Regions from separate parts of the Hydrogenophaga sedimenti genome, predicted to be linked through region 1. Evidence: predicted binding sites of a transcription regulator. Region 1 holds the regulator's gene; each other region holds the start of a gene.

Evidence for each region. Region 1 encodes FNR, which switches genes on or off when oxygen is low (the NO sensors DNR and NnrR bind a similar motif). Its sites were predicted from a motif close to TTGATNNNNATCAA; they were not measured.
Region 2: cobA (uroporphyrinogen-III C-methyltransferase) is a predicted target of FNR. The motif match lies at 2,370-2,383, and genes of this name have one in related genera.
Region 3: ACS5NL_RS01330 (oxygen-binding di-iron domain-containing protein) is a predicted target of FNR. The motif match lies at 2,447-2,460, and genes of this name have one in related genera.

Annotation. Positions count from the first base shown of each region.
Region 1 covers NZ_JBPZHA010000007.1:204,917-209,154, reverse strand. The annotation lists gene ccoG (cytochrome c oxidase accessory protein CcoG) at 1-1,343, shown strand, start outside; gene ACS5NL_RS13645 (hypothetical protein) at 1,436-1,675, shown strand; gene ACS5NL_RS13640 (hypothetical protein) at 1,723-2,016, shown strand; gene fnr (fumarate/nitrate reduction transcriptional regulator Fnr) at 2,089-2,808, opposite strand; gene hemN (oxygen-independent coproporphyrinogen III oxidase) at 2,985-4,238, shown strand, end outside.
Region 2 covers NZ_JBPZHA010000002.1:74,003-78,240, forward strand. The annotation lists gene ACS5NL_RS03005 (hypothetical protein) at 1-547, shown strand, start outside; gene ACS5NL_RS03010 (substrate-binding domain-containing protein) at 655-1,350, opposite strand; gene cobA (uroporphyrinogen-III C-methyltransferase) at 1,432-2,277, opposite strand; gene ACS5NL_RS03020 (cytochrome D1 domain-containing protein) at 2,516-4,238, shown strand, end outside.
Region 3 covers NZ_JBPZHA010000001.1:269,855-274,092, reverse strand. The annotation lists gene ACS5NL_RS01345 (cyclic nucleotide-binding domain-containing protein) at 1-55, opposite strand, end outside; gene ACS5NL_RS01340 (glutathione S-transferase N-terminal domain-containing protein) at 160-774, opposite strand; gene purB (adenylosuccinate lyase) at 889-2,304, shown strand; gene ACS5NL_RS01330 (oxygen-binding di-iron domain-containing protein) at 2,570-3,337, shown strand; gene ACS5NL_RS01325 (DUF3717 domain-containing protein) at 3,451-3,855, opposite strand; gene ACS5NL_RS01320 (TerC family protein) at 3,901-4,238, opposite strand, start outside.

The DNA.
Region 1 (4,238 bases):
TCCATCCCAAGGCGGTGTTCGGACTGTTTTCGAAGTGGCGTTGGGTTCTGGTCTGGTTGACCCAGATCGTTTTCTACGGGCTGCCCTGGCTGGAGTGGAACGCCCGTCAAGCGGTGCTCTTCGATCTCGATGCGCGCCGCTTTTACATTTTCGGGCTGGTCCTGTATCCGCAGGACTTCATTTATCTGACGGGCCTGCTGGTCATCTCGGCGCTGGCCCTTTTTCTGTTTACTGCCATCGCCGGACGACTGTGGTGCGGCTATGCCTGTCCCCAGACGGTCTACACCGAGATCTTTCTCTGGATCGAGAAGAAGGTGGAAGGCGACCGGTCGGCCCGCATCCGCCTCGACGAGGCAGCGCTCAACGCGCACAAGTTCGGCAAGAAGTGGCTCAAGCACACGCTCTGGGTTCTTTTTTCGCTGTGGACCGGCTTCACCTTTGTCGGCTATTTCGCCCCCATCCGTGAAGTGGCCGCATTGACCTTGTCGGCATCGCTGGGGCCCTGGCAGACGTTCTGGATCTTCTTCTACAGCTTTGCCACCTATGGCAACGCCGGCTTCCTGCGCGAGCAGGTGTGCAAGTACATGTGTCCCTACGCGCGCTTCCAGAGCGCGATGTTTGACAAGGACACGATGATCGTGACCTACGACCAGGCGCGGGGTGAGCCCCGCGGGCCGCGGTCGAAGAAGGCCGATCCCAAAGCCCTTGGACTGGGGGCCTGTGTCGATTGCACCCTGTGCGTCCAGGTGTGTCCCACGGGCATCGACATCCGCAAAGGGCTTCAGTACGAATGCATCGGCTGCGGTGCCTGCATCGATGTGTGCGACGAGGTGATGGACAAGGTGGGCTACCCACGGGGGCTGGTGAAATACTCGACCCAGAACGGGGTGGCCCAGGGCTGGACGCGTGACCAGATGATCCGCCATGCTTTCCGGCCCCGTGTACTGGTGTACTCCGCCATCCTGGGGGCCATCACACTGGCCGTGTTCGTCAGTCTGTTCTTGCGCACCCCGCTCAAAGTCGATGTGATCCGGGACCGTGGCGCGCTGGCCCGCATGGTGGAGCAGGGGCGCATTGAAAACGTCTTCCGGCTCCAGATCATGAACGCGACCGAGTCGACGCAACACTATTCGATCAGCGTGGATGGCCTTGAGGGCGTCGTGATCGCTTCGGAGAGCTCCGCGGAGGTCCTGCCGACGGAGGTTCGCTCTGTCGCCGTCCGGGTCCAGACTCCGCCCAATGTGGCGCCAGCGGGCTCCCATCCGATTCGTTTCACCATCCGGTCCCAGGGACCGGAGGTGGCGCAGGTGGTGGAAAAGGCCGTTTTCATCGTTCCGCGCTAAACTGAAAGCACATTCCCATGCAAACCGTCATGTCTGCCCAACCTGCTGCCCCTGCCTCCCCAAACCGCACCCCCTGGTGGAAAGTGCCCCACATGTGGATGGTGGTCGGCGGCCCTCTGGCGGTGGTGGTGGCCAGCGTGGTGACATTCGTGATCGCTGCCAGCCATCCTGACCCTGTGCTCAACAAGGCGGACTACGAACGTGATCTTGCGGCGGCCCAGCGGCTGCAAGGGCAGGCGAGGGTGGACGCATTGATCACCCTGCAGCCGGCCGGCCAGGCACGCAACCACGCGGCCTCGCCGGTGGCTGGAACCACCGACCCGACCAAATAAGCGCCTCACCCACCCGTTGAGGCCTCAGACGAACAAGGAGACAGTTCATGAAGACTCAACGGTGGATGTGGATCGCGTGGCCAGCCTTTCTGGTCGCTGCTGTGCTGGAGATGATCGTGTTTGCGATGGTCGATCCTGGTGACCTTCACTGGTTTGGAAACCCGTTGGGGCTTTCGCGGCAGGCGATCTACACACTTGCCTTTTTTGTCTTCTGGGGCGTCACCATGGCCTCCAGTGCGCTGACCACGCTGTTGGCCATGTCCCCTTTCGAGGTCAATCGTTGCCCGGTTCCAGAGTCGCAACGTCCCGAGGACTGCGCCAGAAACGGGCAGTGCTGTTGAGAAGACTTCTGGTCTGAACAACAAAAAGCCCCGCATCAGCGGGGCTTTCTTCATGAGGTGCAGTGCTGCTGCTCAGCGGCAGGTCTGCGGATTCACGATCAGCTTGAGTGCGTCGGTGTTCTTGATGTGCACGTAGCGCTGCTTGACTTCGATGATGCCCTCGTCGACAAACTTGGAGAAGGTCCGGCTGACCGTTTCCAGCTTCATGCCCAGGTAACTGCCGATCTCTTCGCGCGTCATCCGCAGGATGAGTTCGGACTGGGAAAAACCACGTGCATGCAGGCGCTGCACCAGATTCAGCAGAAACGCCGCCAGACGCTCTTCCGCACGCATGCTGCCCAGCAGCAGCATCACGCTGTGGTCTCGCACGATTTCCCGGCTCATGATCTTGTGCACATGGTGCTGCAAGGTGGTGAACTCACGCGAGAGTTCTTCCACCTGGTCGAACGGCATGACACAGACCTCGGCATCTTCCAGGGCGATGGCGTCGCAGGAATGGCGGTCGCTGACGATGCCATCCATGCCAATGATCTCGCCCGTCATCTGGAACCCGGTGACCTGGTCTCTGCCATCCGCGGTGGTGACGCTGGTCTTGAAGAATCCAGAGCGCACCGCGTACAGCGAGGTGAACTTGTCCCCCGTGTTGAACAGTGCCGACCCGCGCTTGATGCGCCGGCGGGTCGAGATCACGTTGTCGAGCTTGTTCATCTCTTCGGGGTTGAGCCCCATGGGCAAGCACAACTCCCGCAGGTTGCAGCTCGAACAAGCCACTTTGATGCTTTGAATATCCATAATTCTTCCGGAATTGGGGCGAAGCTTAACCCATGGCTGGTGCCAGCATCAAGGCGTGGCGGGAAGCAGCAAGGGCGGCAGGGGGAAAACCCGAGAGGCTGAGGACCCCTTGATCAAGATCAAGGGCCTCGCCGGAGCCTTGGGGCACATTCGTCGCCTGCACTGGAGAATTGTTTGTGAGTCACGCCATTTCCGACGAATTGCTCAAGCGATTTGACATCCCCGGCCCCCGCTACACGTCGTACCCGACGGCGGACCGCTTTGTCGAAGCCTTTACGGAAGCCGATTACATCCAGGCACTGGAGCAGCGCCGGGCCGGCTCTCTGGCATTGCCGCTGTCGCTGTATGTGCACATCCCTTTCTGTGAATCGGTGTGCTACTACTGCGCCTGCAACAAGGTCATCACGAAACACCACGAGCGCGCGGCCGAATACCTGCGGTATCTGTCGCGGGAAGTCGAACTGCAGGTGCAGCACTTCGGCAAGGGACACAGCGTCTCCCAGCTGCACCTGGGCGGCGGCACGCCCACCTTCCTTTCCGACACGGAGCTCGAAGACCTGCTGGCCATGATCCGGCGCAACTTCACCTTGGTGCCGGGCGGGGAATATTCGATCGAGGTGGATCCGCGCACGGTGACGGGACAGCGTCTGCAGACCTTGGCCCGGCTGGGCTTCAACCGGCTGAGTTTCGGCGTGCAGGATTTTGATCCGGCGGTCCAGAAGGCCGTGCACCGCGTTCAGCCGGTGGAGCAGGTGTTCGAACTGGTCGAAACCGCTCGCAAGATCGGCTTCGAATCGGTCAACGTCGATCTGATCTACGGCCTGCCGCTGCAGACGCCCGAGTCCTTCGCCCGTACGCTGGCACAGGTCAACCAGTTGCGGCCGGACCGCATCGCGCTTTACGCCTATGCCCACCTGCCGACACGCTTCAAGCCGCAACGGCGCATCGTGGCGGCGGAGTTGCCCAGTGGCGGCGACAAGTTGTCGATGCTGTCGGCTTCGCTGGATGCGATGAGCGAGGCGGGCTATGTGTATGTGGGCATGGACCACTTTGCCCTGCCGACCGACGCGCTGGCCGTGGCCAAGCGCCAGGGACGTCTGCACCGGAATTTCCAGGGGTACAGCACACAGCCGGACTGCGACCTCATTGCTCTGGGTGTTTCCGCGATTGGCCGCATCGGGGCCACTTACAGCCAGAACGCGAAGACGATCGAAGAGTATTACGACGCACTCGACCAGGGGCGCCTGCCGATCGTGCGCGGCCTGGCGCTGACACGGGACGACCTGTTGCGCCGCTCGGTCATCATGTCGCTGATGTGCCAGGGCCAATTGCAGTTCGAATCCATCAATCTGGGTCATCTGATCGACTGCAAAACCTACTTTGCCAGGGAGCTCGAGGTCCTCCAGGACTATGCGAAGCAAGGGCTGGTT
Region 2 (4,238 bases), on a different contig from region 1:
ACCGGAGGGCATCGCTTTCTACACCGACAACCCCGGCAACTGGAACGGGCGCAACCTGGCCGATGCGACCGCCATCTACACCGACCCCACCGCGCCGGTGACCCAGCGCTACCGGGGTGTCTACACCGGCTGGCAGCCATACAACTTTGATGCTGGCAACAGCAAGTACCTCTACGCGAACCCCAGCGCGATCCTGGCATTCCGCAGCAGCAAGGGCACCTTTGTCGAGTGTCCGGTGAACCTGTGTGCCGGAGGCCCGTTCGGCGACATGTTCCGCCGCGCGATCCGCGAGACCCACGTGCGCGGCCGGCCCTTCATCTGGTTCACCAGCAACAACAGCATGTCCTCGGGCTGGCTCACCGCGTTCCAGGAAACCTACAACGCGATCGCGGCCGAGGGCCTCTGGAAGCCAGAAGACGCGGTGGTGATCGTCAACTACGGCGGCGCGTACCCCAAGGTGCCCGAGTCGGTGGGCAGCGCGGCGGCCGACACGGCCATGGGCCTGGCCTACTGGGCCATCAAGCAGCGGGTCGCCGCGACGCCCTGAGCGCAGCGGCGGGGCGTGGGGGCACAGAGAGCCGGCGCCGGGCCGCCCCAAGCCGGATCAGCCCCCTCGGGGGGGCAGCGACCCGCGCAGCGGCGGAGCGTGGGGGCTCAGACACCTTCCATGCCGTGGTGGCGCTTGAGGTCGGCGGTGTCGGGGCTGGCAAGGAACGCCAGGAAGTCCTGCACGGCCTCGGGCTGCGCACTGACTGCGGCGCGCGCGGCCGAGAAGGTGGTGACGATCTGCACCGCCTCGGGCAGGCCGCCGATCACCTCAATGCCCGCCACGCCCATCATCTCGCTCAGCTGCTGGAAACCCAGCGCAACCTCGCCCTTGGCGACCAGCGAACCGACCGACACGCCCGGCGGCGGGGTGACGATGCGCGGGGCGATCTGTTCGGCAATGCCCCAGCGCTCGAAGAGCTTCGCCAGTTGCACGCCGCTGGGTCCGGTCGAATAGCCCAGGGTCGGCGCGGCCAGCACGGCCGCCTGGAGGGCGGCTTCGGTCGAGATGTCGGGGCGCGGTGCGCCGGCCGGAATGGCGACGGCGACGGCAGAGCGCACCATGTCGACCCGGGTGGCTTCCTGCACATGGCCGCTGGCGGCCAGCTTCCCGATCGCGTCCGAGGCCAGCGCCACGATGTCGAAGGCTTCGCCGGCCTGCACGCGCTTGGCGGCGTCGACGCCGCCGACCGAGGTCACGGTCACCGCGACCTCCGGGTGCTGTCGCGTGTACCCGGCCACCAGGTCGGCCAGCAGGGCCTTGGTGGCCATCGAAGAGATCAGGGTCAGGGTGGTGGTCGGCATGGCGTGGACGGGCTTGGGGGGAGCCTGCCAGCGTAGCAAACCGGGCGCCGTCTGCCCCCGGGGTGGGGCATCTTTCTGATATCAGGCCGCGGCATGGAAGGCCGCGGGCGCTTCGGCCACGACCGCGGGGAGGGCCGGCACCAGCTGCGCGCGCACCGACACCACGCCGCCGATCATGATCAGCGCCGGGGGCCGCACCTGGTGGCGCAGCGCCAGCGCCGGCAGCTCGGCCACGGTGCCGGTGATGCAGCGTTCGCCGGGCAGGGTGGCTTTCTCGACCAGCGCGGCCGGCGTCTGCGGCGACAGGCCGTGGGCCAGCAGCTGGCGGCAGATCTCGGGCAGGTTGTTCACGCCCATGTAGAGCACCACGGTCTGGCGCGGGCGGGCGAGCATGGCCCAGTCCATGTCCAGGCCCTGGCCGTCGCGCAGGTGGCCGGTGGCCAGCACCAGCGAGCAGGCGTGGTCGCGGTGGGTCAGCGGAATGCCGACCGAGGCGGCCGCGCCCTGGGCGGCCGTCAGGCCTGGCACCACGGTGAACGGAATGCCCTGCGCGGCCAGCGCCTGTGCCTCTTCGCCGCCGCGGCCGAAGATGTAGCCGTCGCCGCCCTTGAGCCGCAGCAGCGGGCGGCCGCTGCGGGCCAGCTGCACCATGAGTTCGATGATCGATTCCTGCGGCAGGGTGTGGCGCGAGGATTCCTTGCCGACGTAGATGCGCTCGGCGTCCGGGCTCAGGTACTCCAGCACCGCCGGGCTGACCAGGTGGTCGTAGAGCACCAGCCGGGCCGCCTGCAGCGCCTTCACCGCCTTGACAGTCAGCAGCTCGGAATCGCCCGGGCCGGCGCCGACCAGGGTCACGGTGCCGGGGGAGACCGGGGCGCTGTCGCCGGTGGCCGGCCGAACGGGGGTGAGCAGGTTGACCAGGTTCATGAATCGCTCCGTCGTGGGGTGGCGGCCTGGCAGTGGTCCCTGGCCGCCTGTGGTGTTGGTGCCCATTGTTGGGAAGCCACGAACGGCCGTCCTTGAACCAGTTCAAGGACAAGCCGCGCGGGCGCGCCGACCATGGTTCCCGTGCGCACCGGCCATGGACAGCCGCCGGGCGGACGGGCCACCGGTCCTCCCAGGGACGGCCACTTCAAACGCTGATCCACGACGGAGAGAGAACACCATGAAATCCCGCACCACGATTCGCCTGACGATGCTGGCGATGGCGGCCCTGGTTGGCGCCGGCGCTTTTGCGCAGACGGCGGCCGACAAGAAGGTCAGCCCGGCCGAGGCCAACTACCAGGCCGGCGGATCGCCCCTGGCCACCGAGCCGATGTACCAGGCGACCAATCCCAAGGCGCCGCCGATGACCCAGGCCGAGTTCGACACCGCCCGCAAGATCTATTTCGAGCGCTGCGCCGGCTGCCACGGCGTGCTGCGCAAGGGCGCCACCGGCAAGCCGCTGACCCCGGACATCACCGTGGGCAAGGGCACGGACTACCTCAAGGTGTTCATCGCCTACGGCTCGCCGGCCGGCATGCCCAACTGGCAGACCAGCGGTGAGCTCAACGAGAAGGAAGTGGACCTGATGGCCCGCTACATCCAGCACGACGCGCCCACGCCGCCGGAGTACAGCCTGGACGACATGAAGAAGACGTGGAAGGTCATCGTTCCGCCGGAGAAGCGTCCGACGAAGAAGATGAACAACTACAACATCGCCAACATCTTCTCGACCACGCTGCGCGACACCGGCGAAGTGGCGCTGATCGACGGCGACACCAAGCAGATCATCAACATCGTCAAGACCGGCTACGCGGTGCACATCTCGCGCACCTCGGCCTCGGGCCGCTACCTGTTCGTGATCGGCCGCGACGCCAAGGTCAACATGATCGACCTGTGGATGGAAAAGCCCGACAACGTGGCCGAGATCCGCACCGGTCTGGAAGCCCGCTCGGTGGAAACCAGCAAGTTCAAGGGCTTTGAAGACAAGTACGCGATCGCCGGCACCTACTGGCCGCCCCAGTTCGTGATCATGAACGGCGACACGCTGGAGCCGCTGAAGATCGTCGCCACCCGCGGCGTGACCGTGGACAAGCAGGAATACCACCCCGAGCCGCGCGTGGCCTCGATCGTGGCCAACCACTTCAAGCCCGAGTTCGTGGTGAACGTGAAGGAAACCGGCAAGACCCTGCTGGTCGACTACTCGAACATCGACGCGCTGAAGATCACCGAGATCGGCACCGCGCGCTTCCTGCACGACGGCGGTCTGGATTCTTCGCACCGCTACTTCATGGTGGCCGCCAACAACAGCAACAAGATCGCTGCGGTGGACCTTAAGGAAGGCAAGCTGGCCAAGCTGATCGACGTGGGCAAGATCCCGCACCCGGGCCGTGGCGCCAACTTCGTGCACCCGCAGTTCGGTCCCGTGTGGTCCACCGGCCACTTGGGCGACGAGACGATTTCCCTGATCGGTACCGATCCCAAGGGCCATCCGAAGGAAGCCTGGAAGGTCGTGCAGACCCTCAAGGGCCAGGGCGGTGGCGCGCTCTTCATCAAGAGCCACCCGAAGTCCACGCACCTGTACTCGGACACGCCGCTGAACCCCGATCCCAAGCTCTCTCAATCAGTGGCTGTGTACGACATCAAGCACCTGGACAAGGGCTACACCGTGTTGCCGATCGCCGAGTGGGCCGACCTCAAGGACGACGGTGCCAAGCGCGTGGTGCAGCCCGAGTTCAACAAGGCCGGTGACGAGGTCTGGTTCTCGGTGTGGAGCGCCAAGAACAAGCAGAGCGCCATCGTCGTCGTGGACGACAAGACGCTCAAGCTCAAGGCCGTGATCAAGGACCCGCGCCTGATCACCCCGACGGGTCACTTCAACGTGAACAACACCCAGCACGACGTTT
Region 3 (4,238 bases), on a different contig from region 1:
CGGGCCCGAAGGGCATGGGCAATGGCAGGGGACGGACGGTGGTGGCGGTGTTCATGGTGTCGGCTTTGCGCACGGGCAGCGACAGAACACACCGCCCCGATCCTTGCATCGGCAGTGTTGGCGACAACTTGAGGGGAAAACGCCCGGAGGGCGCGCGGATCAGCCCGGACGGCTGTCGGCGAAGCTCTGGCGCAGCGCCAGCTTGTCGGCCAGGCGGGCCAGGTTGGGGTGCGTGGTGCGCCACTCCAGCTGCGGGAAGCGGAAGCTCAGGTACCCCAGCGCGCAACCGACCGCGACGTCGGACAGACTCAGGTGGATGCCCGAGCAGAAGGGCTTGTCGGCCAGGCCACGGGCCATCGCCACCAGCGCGGCGTCGACCTTGCCGAGCTGGCGGTCGATCCAGGCCTGGCTGCGCTGCTCTTCGGTGCGGCCGGGCCAGGTCGCTTCCAGGCGCGCCAGGATGGCGGCGTCCATCACGCCGTCGGCCAGCGCTTCCCAGGTCTTGACCTCGGCGCGCTCGCGGCCGGACGGCGGAATCAGCTTGCCCACGGGCGAGAGCGTGTCGAGGTATTCGACGATCACGCGCGAATCGAACACCGCTTCGCCGCCCTCCATGATCAGGCAGGGCACCTTGCCCAGCGGGTTGGAGGTGGCGATCGTCGTGTCGGCCGACCAGACGTCTTCCGGCACGAACTGGTAGTCGAGCTTTTTCTCGGCCATGACGACGCGGACCTTGCGGACGTAAGGGCTGGTGGTGGCGCCGATGAGTTTCATGAATGAAAAAGCGTGGGAGTCCCTGGGCCGGCCATTTTAGCGAGCCAGATGCCCTCCCGTGCTGAACGGCCAGCGGTCATCCCGGCGCCACCCCCGCCTTCTACAATCCGAGGGATGCGATCGACCACCACTGCCACCCCCTCCGCCGCGGGCACCCTCACGCCCGTTTCCGCCCTTTCTCCGCTGGACGGCCGCTACGCCGGCAAGCTGGCGCCACTGCGGCCCTTCATGAGCGAACAGGGCTACATGCACCGCCGCGTGCAGGTCGAGATCGCCTGGTTCATCGCCCTGTCCGACGCCGGTTTCGACGAATTCCCGCCGCTCTCGCCCGGCGCACGCACCTACCTGATGGACCTGGTGAAGAACTTTTCCGAGGCCGACGCGGTCGCGATCAAGGACATCGAGAAGACCACCAACCACGACGTCAAGGCCGTCGAGTACTGGATCAAGTCCAGGTTCGACGCCCGCCCCGAGCTGGAAAAGGCCGCCGAATTCGTGCACTTCGCCTGCACCAGCGAAGACATCAACAACACCAGCCACGCCCTGCAGCTCAAGGGCGGGCGCGACGCCGTGCTGCTGCCCGCGCTGGACCAGGTGATCGTGCGGCTGCGCGAGATGGCGCACCAGTTCGCCGACGTGCCCATGCTCAGTCGCACCCACGGCCAGACCGCCAGCCCGACCACGGTCGGCAAGGAACTGGCCAATGTGGTGGTGCGCCTGTCCGGCGCGCGCGAACGCATCGCGGCCGTGAAGCTCATGGGCAAGATGAACGGCGCGGTCGGCAACTACAACGCCCACCTGTCCGCCTGGCCCGACTTCGACTGGGAAGCCTTCAGCAAGAAGGTCATCGAGACCGCCGAGCCGCTGGGCCTGGGCCTGACCTTCCAGCCGTACTCGATCCAGATCGAGCCGCACGACTACATGGCCGAGCTGTTCGACGCCATCGCGCGCACCAACACCATCCTGGTCGACCTCTCGCGCGACATCTGGGGCTATGTGAGCCTGGGTTACTTCAAGCAGCGGCTCAAGGCCGGCGAAATCGGCTCTTCGACCATGCCGCACAAGGTCAACCCGATCGACTTCGAGAACGCCGAAGGCAACCTGGGCCTGGCCAACGCACTGCTCAAGCACCTGTCCGAGAAGCTGCCGGTCAGCCGCTGGCAGCGCGACCTGACGGACTCGACCGTGCTGCGCAACATGGGCGTGGCCATGGGCTACGCCGTGCTGGCCTACAGCTCGCTGATGACCGGCCTGAACAAGCTCGAACTCAACCAGGAAGCGCTGGCCGACGACCTGAACGCCTCGTGGGAAGTGCTGGCCGAGCCGATCCAGACCGTGATGCGCCGCTTTGGCGTGCAGGGCGCCTACGAGAAGCTCAAGGAAGTCACGCGCGGCAAGACCGTGACGGCCGAAGCCCTGCACACCCTGATCCGCAGCCTGGAGATTCCCCAGGCCGAGAAGGACCGGTTGCTGGCGATGACGCCGGGCAGCTACGTCGGCAAGGCCGCCGAACTCGCCCGCCGCGCCTGAGCCACCGCCCGATGCCCTGCGGGGCAGGGCCGGTGCGCACCACTTCGGTGTGTGGCGCGGGGTCCACCATCCACAAATGGGGGGAAGGACTGGTTTTCCCGCGATGCAGGCGCCGGGGAATTGGGCATAGTGCTTGCGTGGCTTGATCTGCCTCAAATCGAGACAGAGACTTCGCCTCTACAGTGGCGCCCCTGAGACCGCCCGCAAGAGGCGATCCTTTCTTTGGCGGGCCTTTGGCCCGCTTTTCGTTGGAGAACACAAAACCATGGCCATCGAGCTGTACAACCACCAAGGGCATGTGTGCCTGATGTTCGCGCACCTCAGCGACGAGGGCGGCGAAGCCGTGCAGGCCAACCAGTTCCTGGTGATCGATGGCGATCAGGGTGCGGTGATCGATCCGGGCGGCAACATGGCGTTCAACGAACTGCTGCTGACCATCGGCCGCTACTTCCCGCCCAACAAGCTCACCGAGATCCTGGCGTCGCACGCCGATCCGGACATCATTGCCTCGCTGGACCGCTGGATGACCAGCACCCAGGCCACGCTGTACATCTCCAAGCTGTGGGAGCGTTTCGCGCCGCACTTCTGCAAGCCCGGCAAGACGGCCGGGCGCATCGTCGGCATCCCCGACCCCGGCATGCGGATCAAGCTCGGCCGCAGCGAGCTCGTGGCGCTGCCGGCGCACTTCATGCACGCCGAAGGCAACTTCCAGTTCTGGGACCCGGTGAGCAGGATCCTGTTCTCCGGCGACCTCGGCGTGTCGCTGGGCACCTCGGGCGACGCGGCCAAGCCGATCACCAGCCTGGCGCCGCACCTGCACCGCATGGAGGCCTTCCACCGGCGCTACATGGTGTCGCAGAAGGTGCTGCGCCTGTGGGCGAACATGGTGCGGGATCTGCCGATCAAGATGATCGTGCCGCAGCACGGCGCGCCGCTGGCTGGCGACGCCGTCAAGGAGTTCATCGGCTGGATCGGGGACCTGACCTGCGGCATCGACAACGTCACGCAGGCCAACTACACGATCCCTGCCTGAGAGAGCTGGGGCCCCCACGCTCCACCGCTGAGCATGGTCGCTGCCCCCCGAGGGGGCTGATTCAGCTTGGGGCGGCCCGGCGCTGAATCCGGAGCCCGCACCTCTGCGGGTCGCTATTCGACCGCGCGCTCGGCGTAGCGGTTGAAGCGCCAGGCATCACCGGCGAGGGTGATGCGGCGCCAGACCCTGCGTTTTTCGGCGGGACTCATGCCCGTCCAGTGCTGCACCTCGTGGAAGCTGCGGCCGCAGCCCTTGCACACCTCGTCACCCTGGCTGGTGGAGCAGATCGCGATGCAGGGCGTGTCCGGGGTGGTCTCGAACCAGGCCAGCCAGGCGCGCCGCGCTGCGGCCGGCAGCGACGCCTCGTCGGCCTCGGTCTGCCCGTGGAAAACCAGCAATGCATACACCTGCGCCAGCGCATGGACCTCGGGCGCCAGCGCCACGCCGTCCACCGACGGCACCCGCTCGCGCCAGTGGTTGATCGCGGCTTCGATGTCGGTGATGTGGATGCCGGTCATGGGGCGCCGATCTTATGACCTGCGGCCCTTGCCGGCCGCGGATGGTCAGGCGGCAGACACGGCCTTGCGGCCCTGGAGGAACTTGCCCATGGCCACGACCAGCACCGCGCCGGCCGCCGCTGCCGCATAGAACGCCACCGAATGGTGAGGCACCATCGGTTCGACCATCTTGTCGGACACCATGGTTTCACCGCCCACCCAGCCGATCAGCGCCGCGCCGAAGGTGACGATGACCGGGTAGCGGCCCATGACCTTGATCATGAGCGTGCTGCCGAAGATCACGATCGGGATCGCAATCGCCAGACCGATCACCAGCAGCGCCATGTTGCCGTTGGCGGCAGCGGCCACACCGATCACGTTGTCCAGACTCATCACCAGATCGG